One region of the Brenneria populi genome, then DNA from elsewhere that is predicted to be linked to it. Evidence: predicted binding sites of a transcription regulator. Region 1 holds the regulator's gene; the other holds the start of a gene.

The links. The regulator CRP, encoded in region 1, controls carbon source genes, mostly activating them, when cyclic AMP is high. The targets are predictions, from matches to a motif close to ATGTGANNNNNNTCACAT.
Region 2: idnO (gluconate 5-dehydrogenase) is a predicted target of CRP. The motif match lies at 2,361-2,378, and genes of this name have one in related genera.

What each region holds. Positions count from the first base shown of each region.
Region 1 covers NZ_JAYWTM010000014.1:137,554-150,018, reverse strand. The annotation lists gene VSX58_RS14785 (ABC transporter ATP-binding protein) at 1-1,872, shown strand, start outside; gene VSX58_RS14780 (LysE family translocator) at 1,919-2,521, opposite strand; gene VSX58_RS14775 (YheU family protein) at 2,766-3,002, shown strand; gene VSX58_RS14770 (phosphoribulokinase) at 3,145-4,014, shown strand; gene VSX58_RS14765 (OsmC family protein) at 4,076-4,483, opposite strand; gene crp (cAMP-activated global transcriptional regulator CRP) at 4,802-5,434, shown strand; gene ppiA (peptidylprolyl isomerase A) at 5,508-6,077, opposite strand; gene cysG (siroheme synthase CysG) at 6,526-7,905, shown strand; gene VSX58_RS14745 (ABC transporter permease) at 8,376-9,092, shown strand; gene VSX58_RS14740 (ABC transporter permease) at 9,092-9,826, shown strand; gene VSX58_RS14735 (ABC transporter ATP-binding protein) at 9,823-10,587, shown strand; gene VSX58_RS14730 (transporter substrate-binding domain-containing protein) at 10,635-11,504, shown strand; gene VSX58_RS14725 (M20 family metallopeptidase) at 11,564-12,465, shown strand, end outside.
Region 2 covers NZ_JAYWTM010000020.1:9,927-15,823, reverse strand. The annotation lists gene VSX58_RS16660 (YggN family protein) at 1-697, shown strand, start outside; gene VSX58_RS16655 (gluconokinase) at 815-1,351, opposite strand; gene idnO (gluconate 5-dehydrogenase) at 1,384-2,148, opposite strand; gene VSX58_RS16645 (substrate-binding domain-containing protein) at 2,605-3,594, shown strand; gene VSX58_RS16640 (MFS transporter) at 4,000-5,283, shown strand; gene VSX58_RS16635 (NADP(H)-dependent aldo-keto reductase) at 5,489-5,897, opposite strand, start outside.

The DNA of each region.
Region 1 (12,465 bases):
CTGGATAACGCAACCGCGACGATTAACCCGGGCCAGAAAGTCGGATTGGTCGGCAAGAACGGTTGCGGTAAATCTACCCTGTTGGCGTTACTGAAAGGTGAAATCAGCGCCGACGGCGGCAGCGCCACGTTTCCTCAGGGATGGGCCCTGTCCTGGGTCAATCAGGAAACCCCGGCGCTGGATGTGGCGGCGCTTGATTACGTCATCGACGGCGACCGGGAATTCCGCCGGCTTGAGGCGGAGCTGCGACTCGCCAACGAAAATAACGACGGCCACGCCATCGCCACGCTGCACGGCAGGCTGGATGCGATTCAAGCCTGGACGATTCAGGCCAGAGCCGCTAGCCTACTCAACGGTCTCGGTTTCTCGCAGCCGCAATTGCAGCAGCCCGTCAGCGCCTTTTCCGGCGGCTGGCGCATGCGCCTCAACCTGGCTCAGGCTCTCATCTGCCGCTCCGATCTGCTGCTGCTTGACGAACCCACCAACCATCTCGATCTGGATGCGGTCATCTGGCTGGAGAAATGGCTGAAAAGCTACCCGGGAACCCTGGTGCTGATTTCGCACGACCGCGATTTTCTCGATCCCATCGTGAATAAAATATTGCATATCGAGCAACAAACGCTCAACGAATACACCGGCAACTACACTTCGTTCGAGCGGCAACGCGCCACCCGACTGGCGCAGCAGCAATCGCTGTATGAGCATCAGCAGGAGCGCGTCGCCCATCTGCAGCACTATATCGATCGCTTCCGCGCCAAAGCCACCAAGGCCAAACAGGCGCAAAGCCGGATAAAAATGCTGGAGCGCATGGAGATGATCGCCCCGGCGCACGTGGACAACCCTTTCCGCTTCAGCTTTCGGGCGCCGGAGTCGCTACCCAACCCGTTGCTTCGCATGGAGAAAGTCAGCGCCGGCTACGGCGACAGGCTGATTCTGGAGTCGATCAAGCTGAATCTGGTGCCGGGTTCGCGCATCGGTCTGCTGGGCCATAACGGCGCCGGTAAGTCGACGCTAATCAAACTGCTGGCGGGCACGCTTTCGCCGATTCAGGGTGAGATCGGGCTGTCAAAAGGCGTGAAGCTGGGTTACTTCGCCCAGCACCAGCTGGAATTCCTGCGCGCCGACGAGTCGCCGTTACAGCATATGACGCGTCTGGCAGAGCGGGAGACCGAACAGCAGTTGCGCGATTATCTCGGCGGCTTCGGTTTTCAGGGCGACAAGGTGACGGAAATCACCGAACGCTTCTCCGGCGGCGAAAAAGCCCGGCTGGTTCTGGCGCTGATTGTCTGGCAGCGGCCAAACCTGCTGCTGCTGGATGAACCGACCAACCACCTGGATCTCGATATGCGCCAGGCGCTGACGGAAGCGCTGATCGATTTCGAAGGCGCGCTGGTGGTGGTATCGCACGACCGGCATCTGATTCGCTCCACCACCGACGATCTCTATCTGGTCCATGACCGCAAGGTCGAGCCTTTCGACGGCGATCTGGAGGACTATCAGCAATGGCTGACGGATAAGCAGCGTCAGGAGAGCGCCGCCGGCGAGGCGCCCAAAGAGAACGCCGCCAACAGCGCTCAGGCCAGAAAGGAGCAAAAGCGCCGGGAGGCCGAACTGAGGGCCCAAACGCAGCCCCTGCGCAAGCAAATCGCCCGGCTCGAACAGCAGATGGAGAAGCTGGGCGCGGCGCTGGAAACCGTCGAGGCCAGCCTGGCGGACTCCGGGATTTATGACGCCAGCCGCAAGGCGGAGCTGACGGAGTGCTTACAGCGGCAGATAAAGGCGAAAGCGGATTTGGAAGAGAGCGAAATGGCGTGGCTTGAAGCCCAGGAACAGCTAGAGCGGATGAATCGGCAATTCTCGTCCTCGTCGTAGCAGGCCGTTGGCGCAGGCCGGGAGGCGGCTTGCCTGCGCCGCACGGCTAATGCCAAATCAGCAACACGCAGGCCGCCGTCAGCAATCCCATAGAGACGTTGAAGGTAATCCAGGCTTTTTTACTGCGCAACAGGCGGCCGATCAACGTACCGAACCCGAGCCATATCGCGCCGGCGACCAGGTTCACCAGTACGATACCGAAGCTTATCGCCATTACCGAGTGGTGATATTCCGCGCCCGGCAGGCTAAAGCTGGCGACCGCCCCCAGCGCCATCAGCCAGGCTTTGGGATTGAGAAATTGCAGCAGCCAGCCCTGATAAAACCGAATAGGCCGCGGCGGCGCGTCCAGGGTTTCCAGCTTTTCATAAGCGGCGGTGGCGACTTTCCACGCCAGCCAAAGCAGATACAAACTGCCCAGCGCTTTCAGCGCGAAATGCAAAGAGGGATAGACCAGGATCAGACTGCCGACGCCGAATGCCACCAGCAATAAAATGCTCTGCATGCCGAACAGAATGCCCAACATCAACCACAGAGAACGCAAAAAACCGAAATTGGCGCCCGACGTCGTCAGCAACATATTGTTCGGACCCGGCGTAATGGCGGCGACCCAGAGAAAACCTAACATCGACAGAAACAAACTCAATTCCATGTAATGGGCGCTCCTCACCCCGAAGCAATTTTGCGGTTATATCCCCGTCATACTTCAAGTTGCCTATGCGTTGACGTCGTTGCCCGCCCCCGCGGGAGCGCCGCAGGCGGATTTGTCGCAGCAATGCCGCCCTCCTGCAACTCGAATTATTTAGGGTATAGTTGTAAAGCATGGACTGTTAAGCGGCGGCATTGAAGCTAACAGCGTGATATTGATTGCACAACATTTTTTCTGGACAAATATCGTGATCATTCCCTGGCAACAGCTCGAACCTGAAACACTGGAAAATCTCATCGAATCCTTCGTTCTCCGCGAAGGCACGGATTACGGCGAGCAGGAGCGGACGCTGCCGCAGAAGGTTGCCGACGTGCGCCGGCAGTTGGAGTCCGGCGCCGTGGCGCTGGTATGGTCGGAGCTGCATGAAACCATCAACATCATGCCCCGCGACCAGCTTAGCGCCGGCAGACATCACCTAAGCTGAAGGCCAAAAAGAAGATGCATCGGCATCATTAACCATGCTAACAATGGTAGAAACCTTTTCAGCCGACTGAAACCTTGTTTTTTGATGACGCGGCTCCGTGAAGCGCCGGAGCGAGCGTCACCATCATGGAGTGAAGCGCCTTATGTCACATAAGCACCCGATTATTGCGGTTACCGGCTCCAGCGGCGCGGGAACCACAACGACCAGCCAGGCATTCCACAAGATTTTTCAGCAGTTAAACATGCGCGCCGCCCGGCTTGAGGGCGACAGTTTTCACCGCTATACCCGTCCGGAAATGGATATGGAGATCCGCAAGGCGCGGGATCTCGGCCGTCATATCAGCTATTTCGGCCCGGAGGCCAACGACTTTAGCCTGCTCGAGCAATCCTTTATCGAATATGGTCAGCACGGACGAGGGAAAACGCGTAAATACCTTCATACCTACGATGAAGCCATTCCCTACAATCAGGTGCCCGGCACATTCACGCCGTGGGAGCCGATGCCCGAGCCGACCGACGTGCTCTTTTATGAAGGGCTGCACGGCGGCGTCGTTACCGCTCAGCACAATGTGGCGCAGCATGTCGATTTGCTGGTCGGCGTGGTGCCTATCGTCAATCTGGAGTGGATTCAAAAGCTGATCCGCGATGTGAACGAACGCGGCCACTCGCGCGAAGCGGTAATGGATTCGGTCGTTCGCTCCATGGAAGATTACATCTCCTACATTACGCCGCAGTTTTCACGCACCCATATCAACTTCCAGCGGGTTCCCACCGTGGACACCTCCAATCCGTTCGCGGCAAAATCGATCCCTTCGCTGGACGAGAGCTTTGTGGTGATCCATTTTCAGGGGCTGGATAATATCGACTACCCCTATCTGCTGGCGATGTTGCAGGGATCGTTTATTTCTCATATCAATACGCTGGTGGTGCCCGGCGGGAAAATGGGGCTGGCGATGGAGTTAATTATGGCGCCGCTGGTGCAGCGGTTGCTGGAAGGGAAAAAAATTCAATAGCCCGACGGATAGGCGCGGCATAACCCGTCGGGTCAATACCGCGCGACGTCGGCTCGGAGCGCTACGCCAACTCCCTGACTTCATGACTGTGGGTCACCTCCACCGCCTGGCTCAGCATCAGCGCCACCGAGCAGTACCGTTCCGCGGAGAGCGCGACCGCGCGCGCTACGGCTTTTTCGGTCAACCCTTTGCCGCTTACGATAAAATGCAGGTTGATATGGGTAAACAGGCGCGGCGCTTCCGCTTTCCGTTCTGACGTAAGCTTAACCTCGCAGTCGGCGACGTCATTACGCCCTTTTTGCAGTATCGATACCACATCGATCGCGCTGCATCCGCCAACCGACATCAATACCATTTCCATCGGGCTCGGCGCTTTATCCCCCGAATTGCCATCCATTAAAACCTGATGTCCGGAAGATGATTCGCCAAGGAATGTTAAACCTTCAACCCACTTCACTCGAGCCCGCATGGCGCCCTCCGCTAAAAATTTTTTGAAATTTTATATCGTTACTGTACAAAATCATCTGATAACCAGAGCTTTATCATGCTGAGGTGAGACAACACAAGACACGTCCTTCAAGCTGTGTTAAAAACAACAGCAGAATCTGCCTTATTCTGGACAAACTCAGATGCCGGGAGATGATGACGTCGCCAGATAAAGGCTTCAGTATATTCCCGGACGTCGCTCTGCCTACACTGAATTTGAACTTTTAACAGTAAATACGCCGTACAGGGAACTCTGAGCCCTGTGATTTGCGCAGTGACTGACAACAGAGGATGATATCGAATGGTTCTCGGCAAACCGCAAACAGACCCGACTCTCGAATGGTTCCTTTCTCATTGCCATATCCACAAGTATCCATCGAAGAGTACGCTTATTCACCAGGGTGAAAAAGCAGAGACGCTTTACTACATCGTGAAAGGCTCTGTCGCCGTGCTGATCAAGGATGAAGAAGGCAAAGAGATGATCCTTTCTTACCTTAATCAGGGCGATTTTATCGGCGAGCTCGGCCTGTTTGAAGAGGGTCAGGAGCGCAGCGCCTGGGTGCGGGCGAAAACGGCTTGTGAAGTCGCTGAAATTTCCTATAAAAAATTCAGACAGCTGATTCAGGTGAACCCCGACATTCTGATGCGTCTGTCTGCTCAGATGGCCAGCAGGCTGCAGGTGACGTCGGAGAAAGTCGGCAATCTGGCATTCCTTGATGTCACCGGGCGTATTGCTCAGACCCTGCTGAACCTGGCGAAACAACCGGATGCCATGACCCACCCGGACGGCATGCAAATAAAAATTACGCGTCAGGAAATCGGCCAGATCGTCGGCTGTTCACGTGAAACCGTGGGGCGGATCCTGAAAATGTTAGAAGACCAAAACCTGATCTCCGCGCACGGCAAAACCATCGTGGTTTACGGCACCCGTTAAGCCGCAATATGATTCGACGATAAAAAACGTGAGAGTATTCTCACGTTTTTTTCCGCACGTAGGGAATGACCCGTCAGGGCAGAACTTTCGCTGACTGGATCACAATCGGCTTGGTGGGCACATTCTGATAAGGGCCGACGTTTTCGGTTTGCACCTGGGCGATTTTATCCGCCACATCCATCCCTTTCACCACTTTACCAAACACCGCATAGCCGAAATCACGCTGCCCATGATCGAGGAACGCATTGTCCGCCACGTTGATAAAGAATTGGCTGGTGGCGCTGTCTTTTTGCGCCGTACGCGCCATAGAAATGGTGCCGCGCAAATTGCGCAAGCCATTATCCGCTTCGTTAACGATCGCCGGATTGGTCGCTTTCTGCTTCATGTCGCTGGTGAAGCCGCCCCCTTGAATCATGAAGCCGGGGATCACCCGGTGAAACGTCGTCCCGTTATAAAAGCCGCTATTAACGTACTCGACAAAATTCTTCACCGAAACCGGCGCTTTTTGATTATCCAGCGCCAGTTCAATATTTCCTGCCGACGTGGTCAGTAAAACATGCGTTGTGCCGGAAGCGGCAAACGCCGGAGAAAAAGCGGTGAGAGAAATAAAGGCTGCCGCCGCAACCAGAGTACGTTTGAGCATGAGAATTCCTTTTTGAAGAAATCGACTACAGAAAGCGTAGTGATTGTAAGTATCCGCACCCGCCAACGCCACCCATTTACTTTTTTTTACGTACGGAATGCCTACCGTAACCCATCATCAGATACCGTACGGCTTGATGCCGGCTTTATTATTAAGGCCTCGCAGTCCGCGCCGCGATCGTTGATGGGTAACGACACAAAGAGTCAGTGAATTATTATTCGACAGCCCATTGAAAAAACAGCATTTTCGCCTATATGATGGTCGCGGTCTGGAAAATGCGCGCCGCACGGTTACGGGAAATGGCGTTCAGGTCAAAGACAGCAGCGTAGCTTATCCAGCGTCGACGGCCGCGGCGCGACGGATAAGAGATCGCCATCGATATTGCTCTTCCGTATTCTGTCCCGGCGGCAGGCGGCTTTTATCAACCCTAATTATCAAGAGGCACCACATGGATTTCCTGCCAATATTCTGTCAGTTACGCGACAAGCACTGTTTGCTGGTGGGCGGGGGAGAAGTGGCGGAACGCAAGGCCAGACTATTATTGGATGCCGGAGCCATTCTTACGGTGAACGCCATCGGCTTCAACGACAAATTTATTCACTGGCAGCAAGAAAAGCGGGCGACCCTGGTTCAGGGATCGTTCGATCCCAAGCTGTTGACGGGCACATGGCTGGTCATCGCCGCCACCGACGATAGCGAAATCAACAGGCAGGTTTACGACCATGCCAGCCAACGGCAGATTTTCTGCAACACCGTGGATGACCCGCAGAGCGCGAGTTTCATTATGCCGTCCATCATCGACCGCTCGCCGCTGATGGTTGCCGTCTCTTCCGGGGGAAGCGCGCCGGTGCTGGCGCGTATACTGCGTGAAAAATTGGAAAGTCTTCTGCCGCAGCACCTTGGCAAGCTGGCCGCCTTTGCCGGAGAACTGCGTCAGCGCGTGCAAAGCCGCTTCAGAAAATCGGATACTCGCCGTCGCTTCTGGGAAAAACTGTTTATTCACGATCGGCTGCTGCAATCGCTGGCGAATGACGACGCCGCCAGCGTCCAGCGCCTCACCGAGCAACTATTTTCTGAACCGCTCGATGACAGAGGGGAAGTAACGCTGGTGGGCGCGGGCCCCGGCGACGCCGGGCTATTAACGCTGAAAGGCTTACAGAAGCTACAGCAGGCGGATATCGTGGTTTACGATCGCCTGGTTTCAGAGGGGGTGCTTAACCTGATAAGACGCGACGCCGAGCGTATTTTCGTCGGCAAACAGTCGGGACATCATTGCATTCCTCAGGAACAGATTAATCAGCTGCTGCAGGAAAAAGCGCTGGCGGGAAAACGGGTCGTACGGCTGAAAGGCGGCGATCCTTTCATATTCGGCCGCGGCGGCGAGGAGCTGGAGCATTTGCGACAGGCCGGAATCCCCTTCTCTGTGGTGCCGGGCATTACCGCCGCCTCCGGCTGTTCGGCCTATAGCGGCATCCCGCTGACGCACCGCAACTACTCTCAGGGAGTACGGCTAATCACCGGCCATGTCCAGCATGACGCCGAGCTTGATTGGGCCAGTCTGGCGGCCGAAAAACAGACGCTGGTGTTCTACATGGGCCTGCAGCAGGCCGATTATATTCAGCGAAAATTGATAGAACAGCAGCTTCCTGAAACCGTACCGGTGGCGCTGGTCGAAAATGGCACTTCCACGGCGCAGCGGGTATTCGCCGGGCAGCTGTCGCAGCTTGGGGAGCTGGCAAAACAGGCCGTTAGCCCGAGCTTAATCATTGTCGGTAATGTCGTCGGCCTCAGAGAAAAACTGAACTGGTTTACCCAGCCGGCAGAATAACCGCCGGGCGCTTTTGCTATCCGAACGCCGCCGGCCGCGCGGAGAGAAACAAGGATCGCGACGCGCCAGCGCACCAAAATAGATCGCAAAGCCAAAATAGTGCAACACATGCACTATTTTGGTTACCTCCCGGCGAACAGAGCGACTCTTCTCCCCTCGCCTTCCATCCCGGCGATCATTTTCCCATTAAATTCATATTATTTTATAAGCAAAATATATGAATAATTAGTCAGTCGCCGAATCAACAAAAAGTGGCCTGGATATTGCTTAGTTCCCTAAGTACTTCAACAGAATAGCAAAGCGATACCCGGCTGAAATCCCGCAGACCCGGTCTGGACATATCTCTCTGTTTGTCTCTGAAGAAGCTACCTATCCGCATCGTCGTTCCCGAACAGGGTGAGCGGTCCTCTGATCACAAAAAACGTTCTGTATCTATCGGTATCGGAACAATAAATCGTTGGGAGCTATCTGTGGAAGAAGTGACTTTCTGGCAACTCATCAGTTTTGGTGAAAATGGCTGGGGAAAATTATTACTGATCGGTATGGGCATGACGCTGGCGCTGGCGTGCGGCGGGTTTCTGCTTGGCGCGCTGATCGGCACGCTCGGCGCCTGGGCGAAAATCTGCGGCAACCGTCCCGCGCGCTATCTGGCTGACGCCTACACCACGATCGTACGCGGCGTGCCCGATCTGCTTATCATCTATTTGCTCTATTTCGGCGGCAGTTCGGCGTTAACCACGATCGCCAATCTATTCGGCAGCAATGAATTTTTGGGCCTTCCCGGTTTTGTCGCCGGGGTTATCGCCGTCGGCGTCTCTTCCGGCGCGCAGCAGACAGAAGTGTTCCGCGGCGCGTTTTACGCCTTATCCAAAGGCGAGATCGAAGCGGCCAAGGCCTGCGGTATGTCAACCATGCTGCGCCTGCGGCGCATCATCATGCCGCTATTGCTGCGCCATGCGCTCCCCGCGCTGGGCAACGTTTGGCAATTGGTGTTGAAAGCCTCGGCCCTGGTATCCGTTACCGGCGTCGCCGAACTGCTGAGCCAGTCCCAGACCGGCGCCGGTTCGACAGGCAAACCGTTTGATTTCTTTATGGCGGCGGCGATGCTTTATCTGCTTATCTCTCTCTGTTCCGGCTGGATCATGCGCCGGACGGAAGCCTATTATTCCCGGGGTGTGAAACGCTGATGGATTTTTCTTTTATTTATGAAACGTTTCTGGAAATTATTCCCGGTATTCCCTTAACCCTGCAACTGGCGATCGGCTCCGTATTTCTCGGGTTCTTTCTGGCGCTGGGCCTGGCGTTAATGCAGATTGGCGGCAACCCCGTGCTACGCGGCATCGCCCGTACCTATGTGCTGTTTTTTCGCGGTACGCCGTTACTGGTGCAGCTATTCCTGATCTATTACGGACTGGGACAATTCTCCTGGATCAGGGAAAGCGTTCTCTGGCCGTTGCTGCGCGAGCCTTATTGGTGCGCGCTGCTGTCCCTCAGCCTGTGTACCGGCGCTTACGCCAGCGAAATTATCCGCGGCGGACTGCAGTCCGTCCCCGCAGGACAGATCGAAGCCGCCCGCGCCTGCGGCATGCCGACGCTGATGATTTTCAGACGCGTTATTTTTCCGCAGGCGTTGCGTCAGGCGCTGCCCGCTTACGGCAATGAATTGATCTCCATGATCAAATCCACGTCATTAGCGTCCATTATTACGCTGATGGAAATTACCGGCATCGCGGCGCGCATCATCTCTGAAACTTACCGGGCGCTCGAAGTGTTCCTGATCGCCGGCGCGATCTATCTCTTTATCAACCTTATTCTGACGCGTCTGCTGATATGGGCGGAATATAGCGTCACGCCTCACTTACGCGCGCCTGTCGCACAGCCGACGGCAAAAAAAATTAAGAAATTGGGAGATATCCAATGACCACGCCAGCGATTAGCCTGCGAAACATTCATAAAAGCTTCGACTCTCTGGAAGTGTTGAAAGGGATCTCTCTTGATGCCAACCAGGGAGAGGTGGTTTCCATTCTCGGTTCGTCCGGTTCGGGAAAATCCACCTTATTGCGCTGCATCAATATGTTGGAGCTGCCCGATCGGGGCGAAATCATCGTCGACGGCGAGACGATCGCCATGCAAACCAATCGCAAGGGGCAGAGCCGCCCGTCCAACCTCAAGCAGATCGAACGCATACGTTCACGGCTCGGGATGGTATTTCAGAACTTCAATCTGTGGTCGCATAAAACCGTATTGGAGAACGTGATCGAAGCGCCGGTGCACGTATTAAAACGCCCGCACGCGGAGTGCGTGGAGCACGCCCGGCACCTGCTGGAAAAAGTAGGGCTGGCCGATAAACAACATTATTACCCCGCCCACCTCTCCGGCGGCCAGCAGCAGCGGGCGGCCATCGCTCGCGCCTTGGCCATGGCGCCGAAAGTCATGCTGTTTGACGAACCGACCTCCGCGCTCGATCCGGAGCTGGTCGGCGAAGTTTTGCGCGTTATGCGCGCGCTGGCCGATGAAGGGATGACCATGCTGGTCGTCACCCATGAGATGGACTTCGCCCGCGAAGTCTCTAATCGCGTGGTCTTTTTGCATCAGGGCGCCATCGAGGAACAGGGAACGCCGGAACAGGTTTTCACCGCCAGCCAGTCGGCCCGTTTCCGTCAATTTATCGCCAGTTGGTAATGTAACAAACCCATTATTAAAGCTATTTACACCGGGAGAAGATCTTTATGTTGAAATCAAAATTAAAAACCATCGCCTGTTCACTGTGCCTGGCAAGCACGCTGATCGCCGCATTCAGCGCGTCCGCCGCGGAGAAGAAATGGACCACTGTACGGCTCGCCACCGAGGGAGCATACTACCCTTATAACTTCACCAAGCCGGACGGCACGCTAGACGGTTTTGAAATCGATCTGTACAAAGTGCTGTGCGACAACATGCAGGTGAAGTGCGAAATGATGGTGCAGCCATTTACCAGCTCGATTCCTGCGCTGAACGCAGGTAAGTTCGACGCCATCATCTCCGGGATGTCCGCCACCGACAAACGTCGTGAAGTGATCGACTTCAGCCAGCCATATACCCAGGCCGGACAAACCTTTGCAACCTTGAAATCCAGCCCGTTGGCCAAAGAAATGCCGGATATGGGCAAACGCTTCTCGATGAAACCGGAAAACGAAGCGGCGACATTGGCGGAAATTGAAAAACTGAAGCCGCTGCTGAAAGGCAAAACCATAGGCGTACAGTCCGCTTCAATCGCCAGCACCTTCCTGGATAAATATTTCAAAGGCGTAATGACCGTACGTGAGTATAAAACCACGCAAGAGCAAGATCTCGATCTGAAAGCAGGACGCGTGGATTTGGTGATCGCGTCGGCGGCTTACCTGACCGGCGTCACCCAAAAACCGGGCAACGAAAGTATCGTTCTGCCTGGACCACAGTTTGTCGGCGGCATTCTGGGCAGCGGCTCATCGGTCGGCCTGCGTAAATCCGATCCGGAATTAACCGCCCTGTTTAACTCGGCGATTGAGAAAGCGAAAAACGACGGCACGCTGAAAACGCTGAGTGAAAAGTGGTTTGGTATGGATACCGCGCCGCTCTGAGTTCTCTCAGCGATCGCACAATCCATATTTATTACCCAGCGAGAAACGAGTCTACCTAAATGAATGCGACACAAACTGAAGAGACATTGCCGCCGATCGACCCAAACATCGTAGAAGAGATCTGCGCATTGATCGCGGCGAAACGACAACAATTCTGCACGCTCAGCGACGCTATCTGGGATACGCCGGAGCTGAACTATGAGGAGCGCCGCTCCGCCGCGCGGCACGAGGCCGTGTTGCAAGCGGAAGGATTCCGTCTGACGACCGGCATCGCCGGCATGCCCACCGCGTTGCTGGGCGAATATGGCTCGGGCTCGCCGGTTATCGCCATCCTGGGCGAATATGATGCCTTACCGGGCCTAAGCCAGGCGGCGAACGTCGCCGAACCCAGGCCGTTGGAAAATGGCGGCAATGGACACGGCTGCGGACACAACCTGCTGGGCAGCGCGTCGCTACAGGCGGCGACCGCGGTTAAAGATTACCTGCGACAGCATAATCTGCCGGGCACCGTTCGCTTTTACGGCTGTCCCGCGGAAGAAGGCGGCTCATCCAAGGGCTTTATGGTAAAAGCCGGCGTGTTTGACGATGTGGATATCGCCATCTGCTGGCACCCTGCGGCGTTTACCGGGGTGAATAGCCCGGCGTCGCTGGCCTGCAACGAACTGAACTTCTACTTTAAAGGCCGCGCCTCCCACGCCGCCAGCAGCCCGCATCTGGGACGCAGCGCGCTGGACGCGGTGGAGCTGATGAACGTCGGCGTCAACTATATGCGCGAGCATATGCCCTCTTCCGCCCGCGTGCATTACGCGATTACCGACAGCGGCGGCCATGCGCCCAATGTGGTGCAGGCCAACGCCACCGTCCGCTACCTGGTGCGAGCCCGGCAACTGCCGGAGCTGCATCAGTTAGTGAACCGGGTGAAAAAAATCGCCGAAGGCGCCGCGCTGATGACGGAGACCGC
Region 2 (5,897 bases), on a different contig from region 1:
TCTGGGTTTATTGATGCTGTCGACCTGGCAGGCTCAGGCCGCATACCAGTGTAATGTTAATCCGCAGGACGATATCGTTATCAGTCCGCAACAGGTACAGGTTATCGGCGCCAGCGGTAATTTACAAATATCCCCGCAGGGCGACATGATGCGCAACGGCGCGCCGCTGACGCTTAGCGACGGGCAGCGCCAGCGCGCCAAAGCCTATCAGGAAGATATCCGTCAGCAGCTGCCCTGGATCGATCGGGGCGCGCGGCAGCATCTGGAAAAAGCGCGCGCGGCGCTGGACAAAGTGATAGTGCAGGAGCTGGGCAGCGGCAGCAACGTGCGCAACCGGCTGACCACGCTGGACGGCCAGATGAAGCAGCAGATGAACCGCATTATTGAACACCGCGGCGATGGCCTGGCTTTCCACCACCAGGCGATTAAACAGGTTGAGCAGGACGGCAGGCAGATCGTCGAGCAGAGTATGGGCGGCGTATTGCAAGACAGCCTGAACGAAATGGGCGTGAAGCAAATGTCGAACGGCGGCAATCCGCTACAGGCGATGATGGGCAATCTCGGCGGGCTGCAGAAAGCGATTCAGACCGAATGGAACAATCAGGAAATGGCGTTTCAGGGGTTTGGCCGCGAAGTCTGCGACCGGGTGACGTCGCTGGAAAATCAGCGTAAAGAGCTATTGGGGTCGCTTAAATAAGCGCGCCGGCAAAAAATCGACCGAAAACCCCGGACGGTTGACAAACCTATCGTCCCCTGGCGCCGCTTGTCAGGCTTGGTCAGCAAACTCAACCGGGCGGCGCCCGGTTTCGGCCTGTTACGGCGTCGGGCTGGCGATGGATATCCGTTCAGGCGTCAGCGCATTCAGACAGCGCTGCACGACATCCTCCATCGGCGCGTCGATATCAATCGCCACCACATCCGCTTCATTCTCTTGCGGAGCTTCCAGCGCCATAAACTGGCTTTTGAGCAAACTTTCCGGCATGAAATGGCCTTTACGCCGCCGCATACGCTCTAACACCAGCGCGTAATCCCCGGTTAGCCAAAGAAAGGTGATGCCGTGATTACTCTCCCTCAGCCGATCTCGATAGCGTTTTTTTAATGATGAGCAGACCAGAAGACCCGTCTCATTCTTTTGCTGTAGGCTGAAGATGACGTCGTTCAACCGTTCAAGCCAGGGTTCGCGATCGTCGTCATTCAGCGCCTGCCCCTGGGACATTTTGACAATATTGCGACGCGGATGAAGATCGTCGCCGTCGATGAATTTGGCGTGCAGCCGCTGCGCCAGCCGCGCGCCCACGCTCGACTTTCCCGTGCCGGACACGCCCATGATTACCACGCATTTTCCTGCCATAAACGCTCCTTTATATAGCGCGAGTCGAGCGGTTAAACCGCCACCAACATACCGCCATCAACAAACAGCAAGTGGCCGTTTACGAAATCGGACGCCCGGGAGGAGAGGTAGACCGCCGCGCCGATCAGCTCTTCCGGATTGCCCCAGCGGGCGGCGGGCGTACGTTTGCACAGCCATTGGGTAAAGGCTTCATCCTCAACCAGCGCTTTGGTCATCTCGGTTTTGAAATAACCGGGCGCGATGCCATTCACCTGAATGTTATAACGCGCCAGCTCGACGCACATTCCGCGCGTCAGCATTTTTACCGCGCCCTTCGACGCCGCGTATGGGGTGATGGTGTCCCGTCCTAGCTCGCTCTGCATGGAGCAGATATTAATAATTTTGCCGCGTAGCCGTTTGACCATAAAACGGGATACGGCCTGAGAAACCAGGAATACGGATTTTTGGTTAACGTCGATCACCGCATCCCATTCATTTTCCGGAAACTCGGTAAAGGGGTGGCGGCGCTGAATGCCGGCATTATTAATTAATACATCGATCTCGCCGATATTTTTTTCAATTTCGGCAATGGCGCTATTAACGGCCGGACCGTTCGTGACATCAAATGCGCAGGCATAGGCCGTAAATCCGCCATCGCGTAATTGACCGGCGGCATGTTGGGCGCGTTCGTCGGTAATATCATTGATAACAATCTCGGCTCCCTGTTCGGCTAATCCTTGCGCCAACAGAAAACCAATGCCTTGCGCCGAACCGGTGATAAGGACTTTTTTATTTTCTAACGAAAAAAGATCTTTCATTGCGTACTTTCCCGATAAATAAATAGAATCGCATGCTCTATTAAAATGATGAGAAACCCGATCCCGCTGACATGCGGGATCAATGCGTGATAATAAATCCTAAATAATTCGGGCCGCGGGATGGCGTACCTGAACCCTGATAGTAACGGCGGCGCAATCGCATCGCCGGTGCCGGACCTTATATATATCAAAGCGGTTTATTTCCGATAGGACTGTGACATAGATCACTTAATATCGTGTTACGCAGGGGTGTTACTCTTTACGTGATCCGCCGCCCGTCTATGGGCGGCAATATGGACCGACGCCGCCGGTTATTTATATAACATAATGAAAAATAATATTATTTATTCAATCCTGGCAATGTTACGAGAGCTATTCGGGTAACATCCTTCCCTTTTCCCGCAGGGGCGGTGCATAATCCCCGTTTTGAATCAGGAGATATCCGGGCCTTCCCGCATGAAAAGCCAGCGCGTTACGTTACAGGACATTGCCCAATTATCAGGCGTTACCAAGATGACCGTCAGCCGTTATCTGCGTACGCCGGATAAAGTCTCGCCTGAAACCGCGCAGCGCATCGCCCAGGTGATCGCCGAGGTAAATTACACGCCTGACGAACGCAAAGAGACCATAGCGGCGCCCGCGCCGCGCATCGGTATTCTGGTTCCCTCCTTTAATAACCAGATTTTCTCCGATCTGCTGGCCGGCATTGAGTCCGTCACCGCATTGAACGGTTACCAAACGCTGGTGGTCAACTACAACTACGATAAAGCCCGTGAAGAGGAGCAGATTGTCAACCTGCTCTCCTGTAATATCGCCGGGCTGATCCTGACCGATTCCGAACATACGCTGCGCGCCGCTAAGTACCTTGATTCCGCCAATATTCCCATTGCTCAGGTGATGGATCTGCAGCCGCTGCCGGGTCGTATCGTGGTCGGGTTCAACAATACGCAGGCCGCGTATGATATGACGGCGGCGATTCTGGCCAGCGGAAAACGCCATGTGCTCTACTTCGGCTCCATGTCCGATATTCGCGACCGTAAACGCTATCAGGGCTATAGCCGGGCCATGCGGGAAGCCGGCCTGGAGCCGATGCAGATTTCGCCCAACAAGGTCTCTTCGGTCTCGATCGGCGCGGATATGCTGGCGTTGATACGTCAGATGTATCCGCAAGTGGACGCTATTTTCTGTACGAATGATGATATCGCCGTAGGGGTATTGCAGGAGTGCCTGCGTTTGTCGCTTAACATACCCGCTAACATCGCTATTTCCGGCTTTCACGGTTTAGATATTGGGAAAGCCACCACTCCCGCCATCGCCAGCGTCGTTACTCCGCGCTTTGAGATGGGGAAGGTGGCGACGGAGATATTAATCAAGAAAATCAACCATCTGCCAACGATAGAGTATGTCGACCTACACTACCGCCTTTCACTGGGCGGCACGCTATAACTCCCCATTCGTCAAACAGTTGCGGCATAAGGCGCGGCGAAAGCCGACTGCAATGCCACGCGGATCACGTTACCAGTAACATCTTTCCTTAACATGATTTACAGTGATATAAATCACAAAAATAAAAGCTGAAAAAGGTTCTTATATTTATAACGTCAACAATGTCTGATGATCGTAAATAACAGGGAACTAAAATTAAATTTGAATATTTATTTTTGCGTTGATTTGTTTCGAGAGTCTATTTTTTAGAGTGAATTTCGGTATGCCATGATGCGGGGAGTAATATTTATCCGTATCACATAACTCCTTTTATATTAATTAGCGCCTTCTTTTTTAATTCGGTGCTCGGGGATCCTTTTAATATTTCCCTGGCGCACGATAACAATACAAAGTAAATAGGTAATCATGATGACGAATAAAAAAATAGCTATTCAGCGCTGGTGGTATTTAATGCCGATTATTTTTATTACCTACAGCCTCGCCTATCTCGATCGCGCCAACTATGGTTTTGCGGCGGCGTCGGGTATTGAGGTGGATTTGGGCATCAGTAAGGGAACGTCTTCGCTAATCGGCGCGCTGTTCTTTCTCGGCTACTTCTTTTTTCAGGTGCCGGGCTCCATTTACGCCGTCAGGCGCAGCGTGCGCAAACTGATTTTCGTCAGTTTGGTCCTCTGGGGTCTATGCGCCGCCGCAACCGGATTGGTGAATAACATTCCGATGCTGATGGCGATCCGTTTTATCCTTGGCGTGGTGGAAGCGGCGGTAATGCCCTCAATGCTGATTTATATCAGCTCCTGGTTCACCAAAGAGGAGCGTTCGCGCGCCAATACGTTTCTGGTATTGGGCAATCCGGTGACCGTTTTGTGGATGTCCATCGTCTCCGGCTACCTGATAAACGCGTATGGCTGGCGCGAAATGTTCATCATCGAAGGGGCGCCCGCCATTATCTGGGCGTTTATCTGGTGGTTCCTGGTTCGCGATAAACCCTCCGAAGTAACCTGGATGAGCGCGCAGGAAAAAGCCGACTTTCAGGCGGTGATGGATGCCGAACAAAAAAATATCAAACCCGTCCGCAACTACGGCGAAGCCTTTCGCTCGCGCAATGTGATTATTCTGTGTGCCGTACATGCGTTATGGAGCATCGGCGTTTACGGTTTTATGATGTGGATGCCTTCGATCATCAAATCCGCCGCCTCTTTGGATATCGTGTCCGTCGGCTGGCTCTCGGCGCTGCCTTACTTCGCCGCTATCGTACTGATGCTGACGGTTTCCTGGCTGTCGGACAAGATGCAGAACCGTAAACTCTATATTTGGCCGTTACTGTTGATCGCCTCGTTGGCATTTTTCACCTCCTATGTCATCGGGACGCAATACTTCTGGGTTTCTTATGCGCTGTTAGTGGTGGCCGCCGCCTGCATGTATGCGCCCTATGGCCCGTTCTTCGCCCTGATCCCCGAACTGCTGCCTAAAAATGTATCCGGGGTTTCTATTGGCCTGATCAACAGTTTCGGCGCGCTGGGCGCGTTCCTCGGCGCCTGGCTGGTCGGCTATCTGAACGGCATTACCGGCAATCCGAGCGTCTCCTATAGCTTTATGGCCGTTGCGCTGCTGCTCTCGGTGCTGCTGACCATTACGGTTAAGGCGCCGGGCGATGAGAAAAAATCACGATTGGCGGCGTCGCACCCTTAACGCCGGCGCCGCCCGAGCGGGCGGCGTCAGCCGTTGCCGAACAAGACATCGAGCGCTAAGCGTGCGCGGTTCGTAAAGAGGCGGCGGGTGCGTTGTGGTAACGTCGAACCGTGCGAATGTAGCCTTATCCCGCAAGATTCACTCTTGCGGAGCCGTCGTTCGCGCGAACGCTTTCCTCTTCGCTTGCATCGCCGCCGGCCTGAAACTAAGGCGCCGGGATGGTAAAGCGGCGGTGGATCGCCTCCAACTCATCCAGTATTTCTTGATCCAGCGTGAGCTCCAGACTGGCGAGGTTGGTTTCCAACTGCGCTATTGAGGTCGCCCCCAGCAGCGTGGTGGCGACAAACGGCTGTTGGCGCACGAAGGCCAGCGCCATTTGCGCCGGGTCGAGACCGTATTTTTGCGCCAGCGCCACATATTCGGCGATAGCCTGTTCGGCATGCGGAGCGTTATAGCGAACAAAGCGGCTGAACAGCGTGTTGCGCGCGCCGGCGGGTCTGGCGCCGTTAAGGTATTTCCCCGTCAGCGTGCCGAACGCCAGCGCGGAGTAGGCCAGCAGCTCCACGCCTTCATGCTGGCTGATTTCCGCCAGGCCCACTTCAAAACTGCGGTTC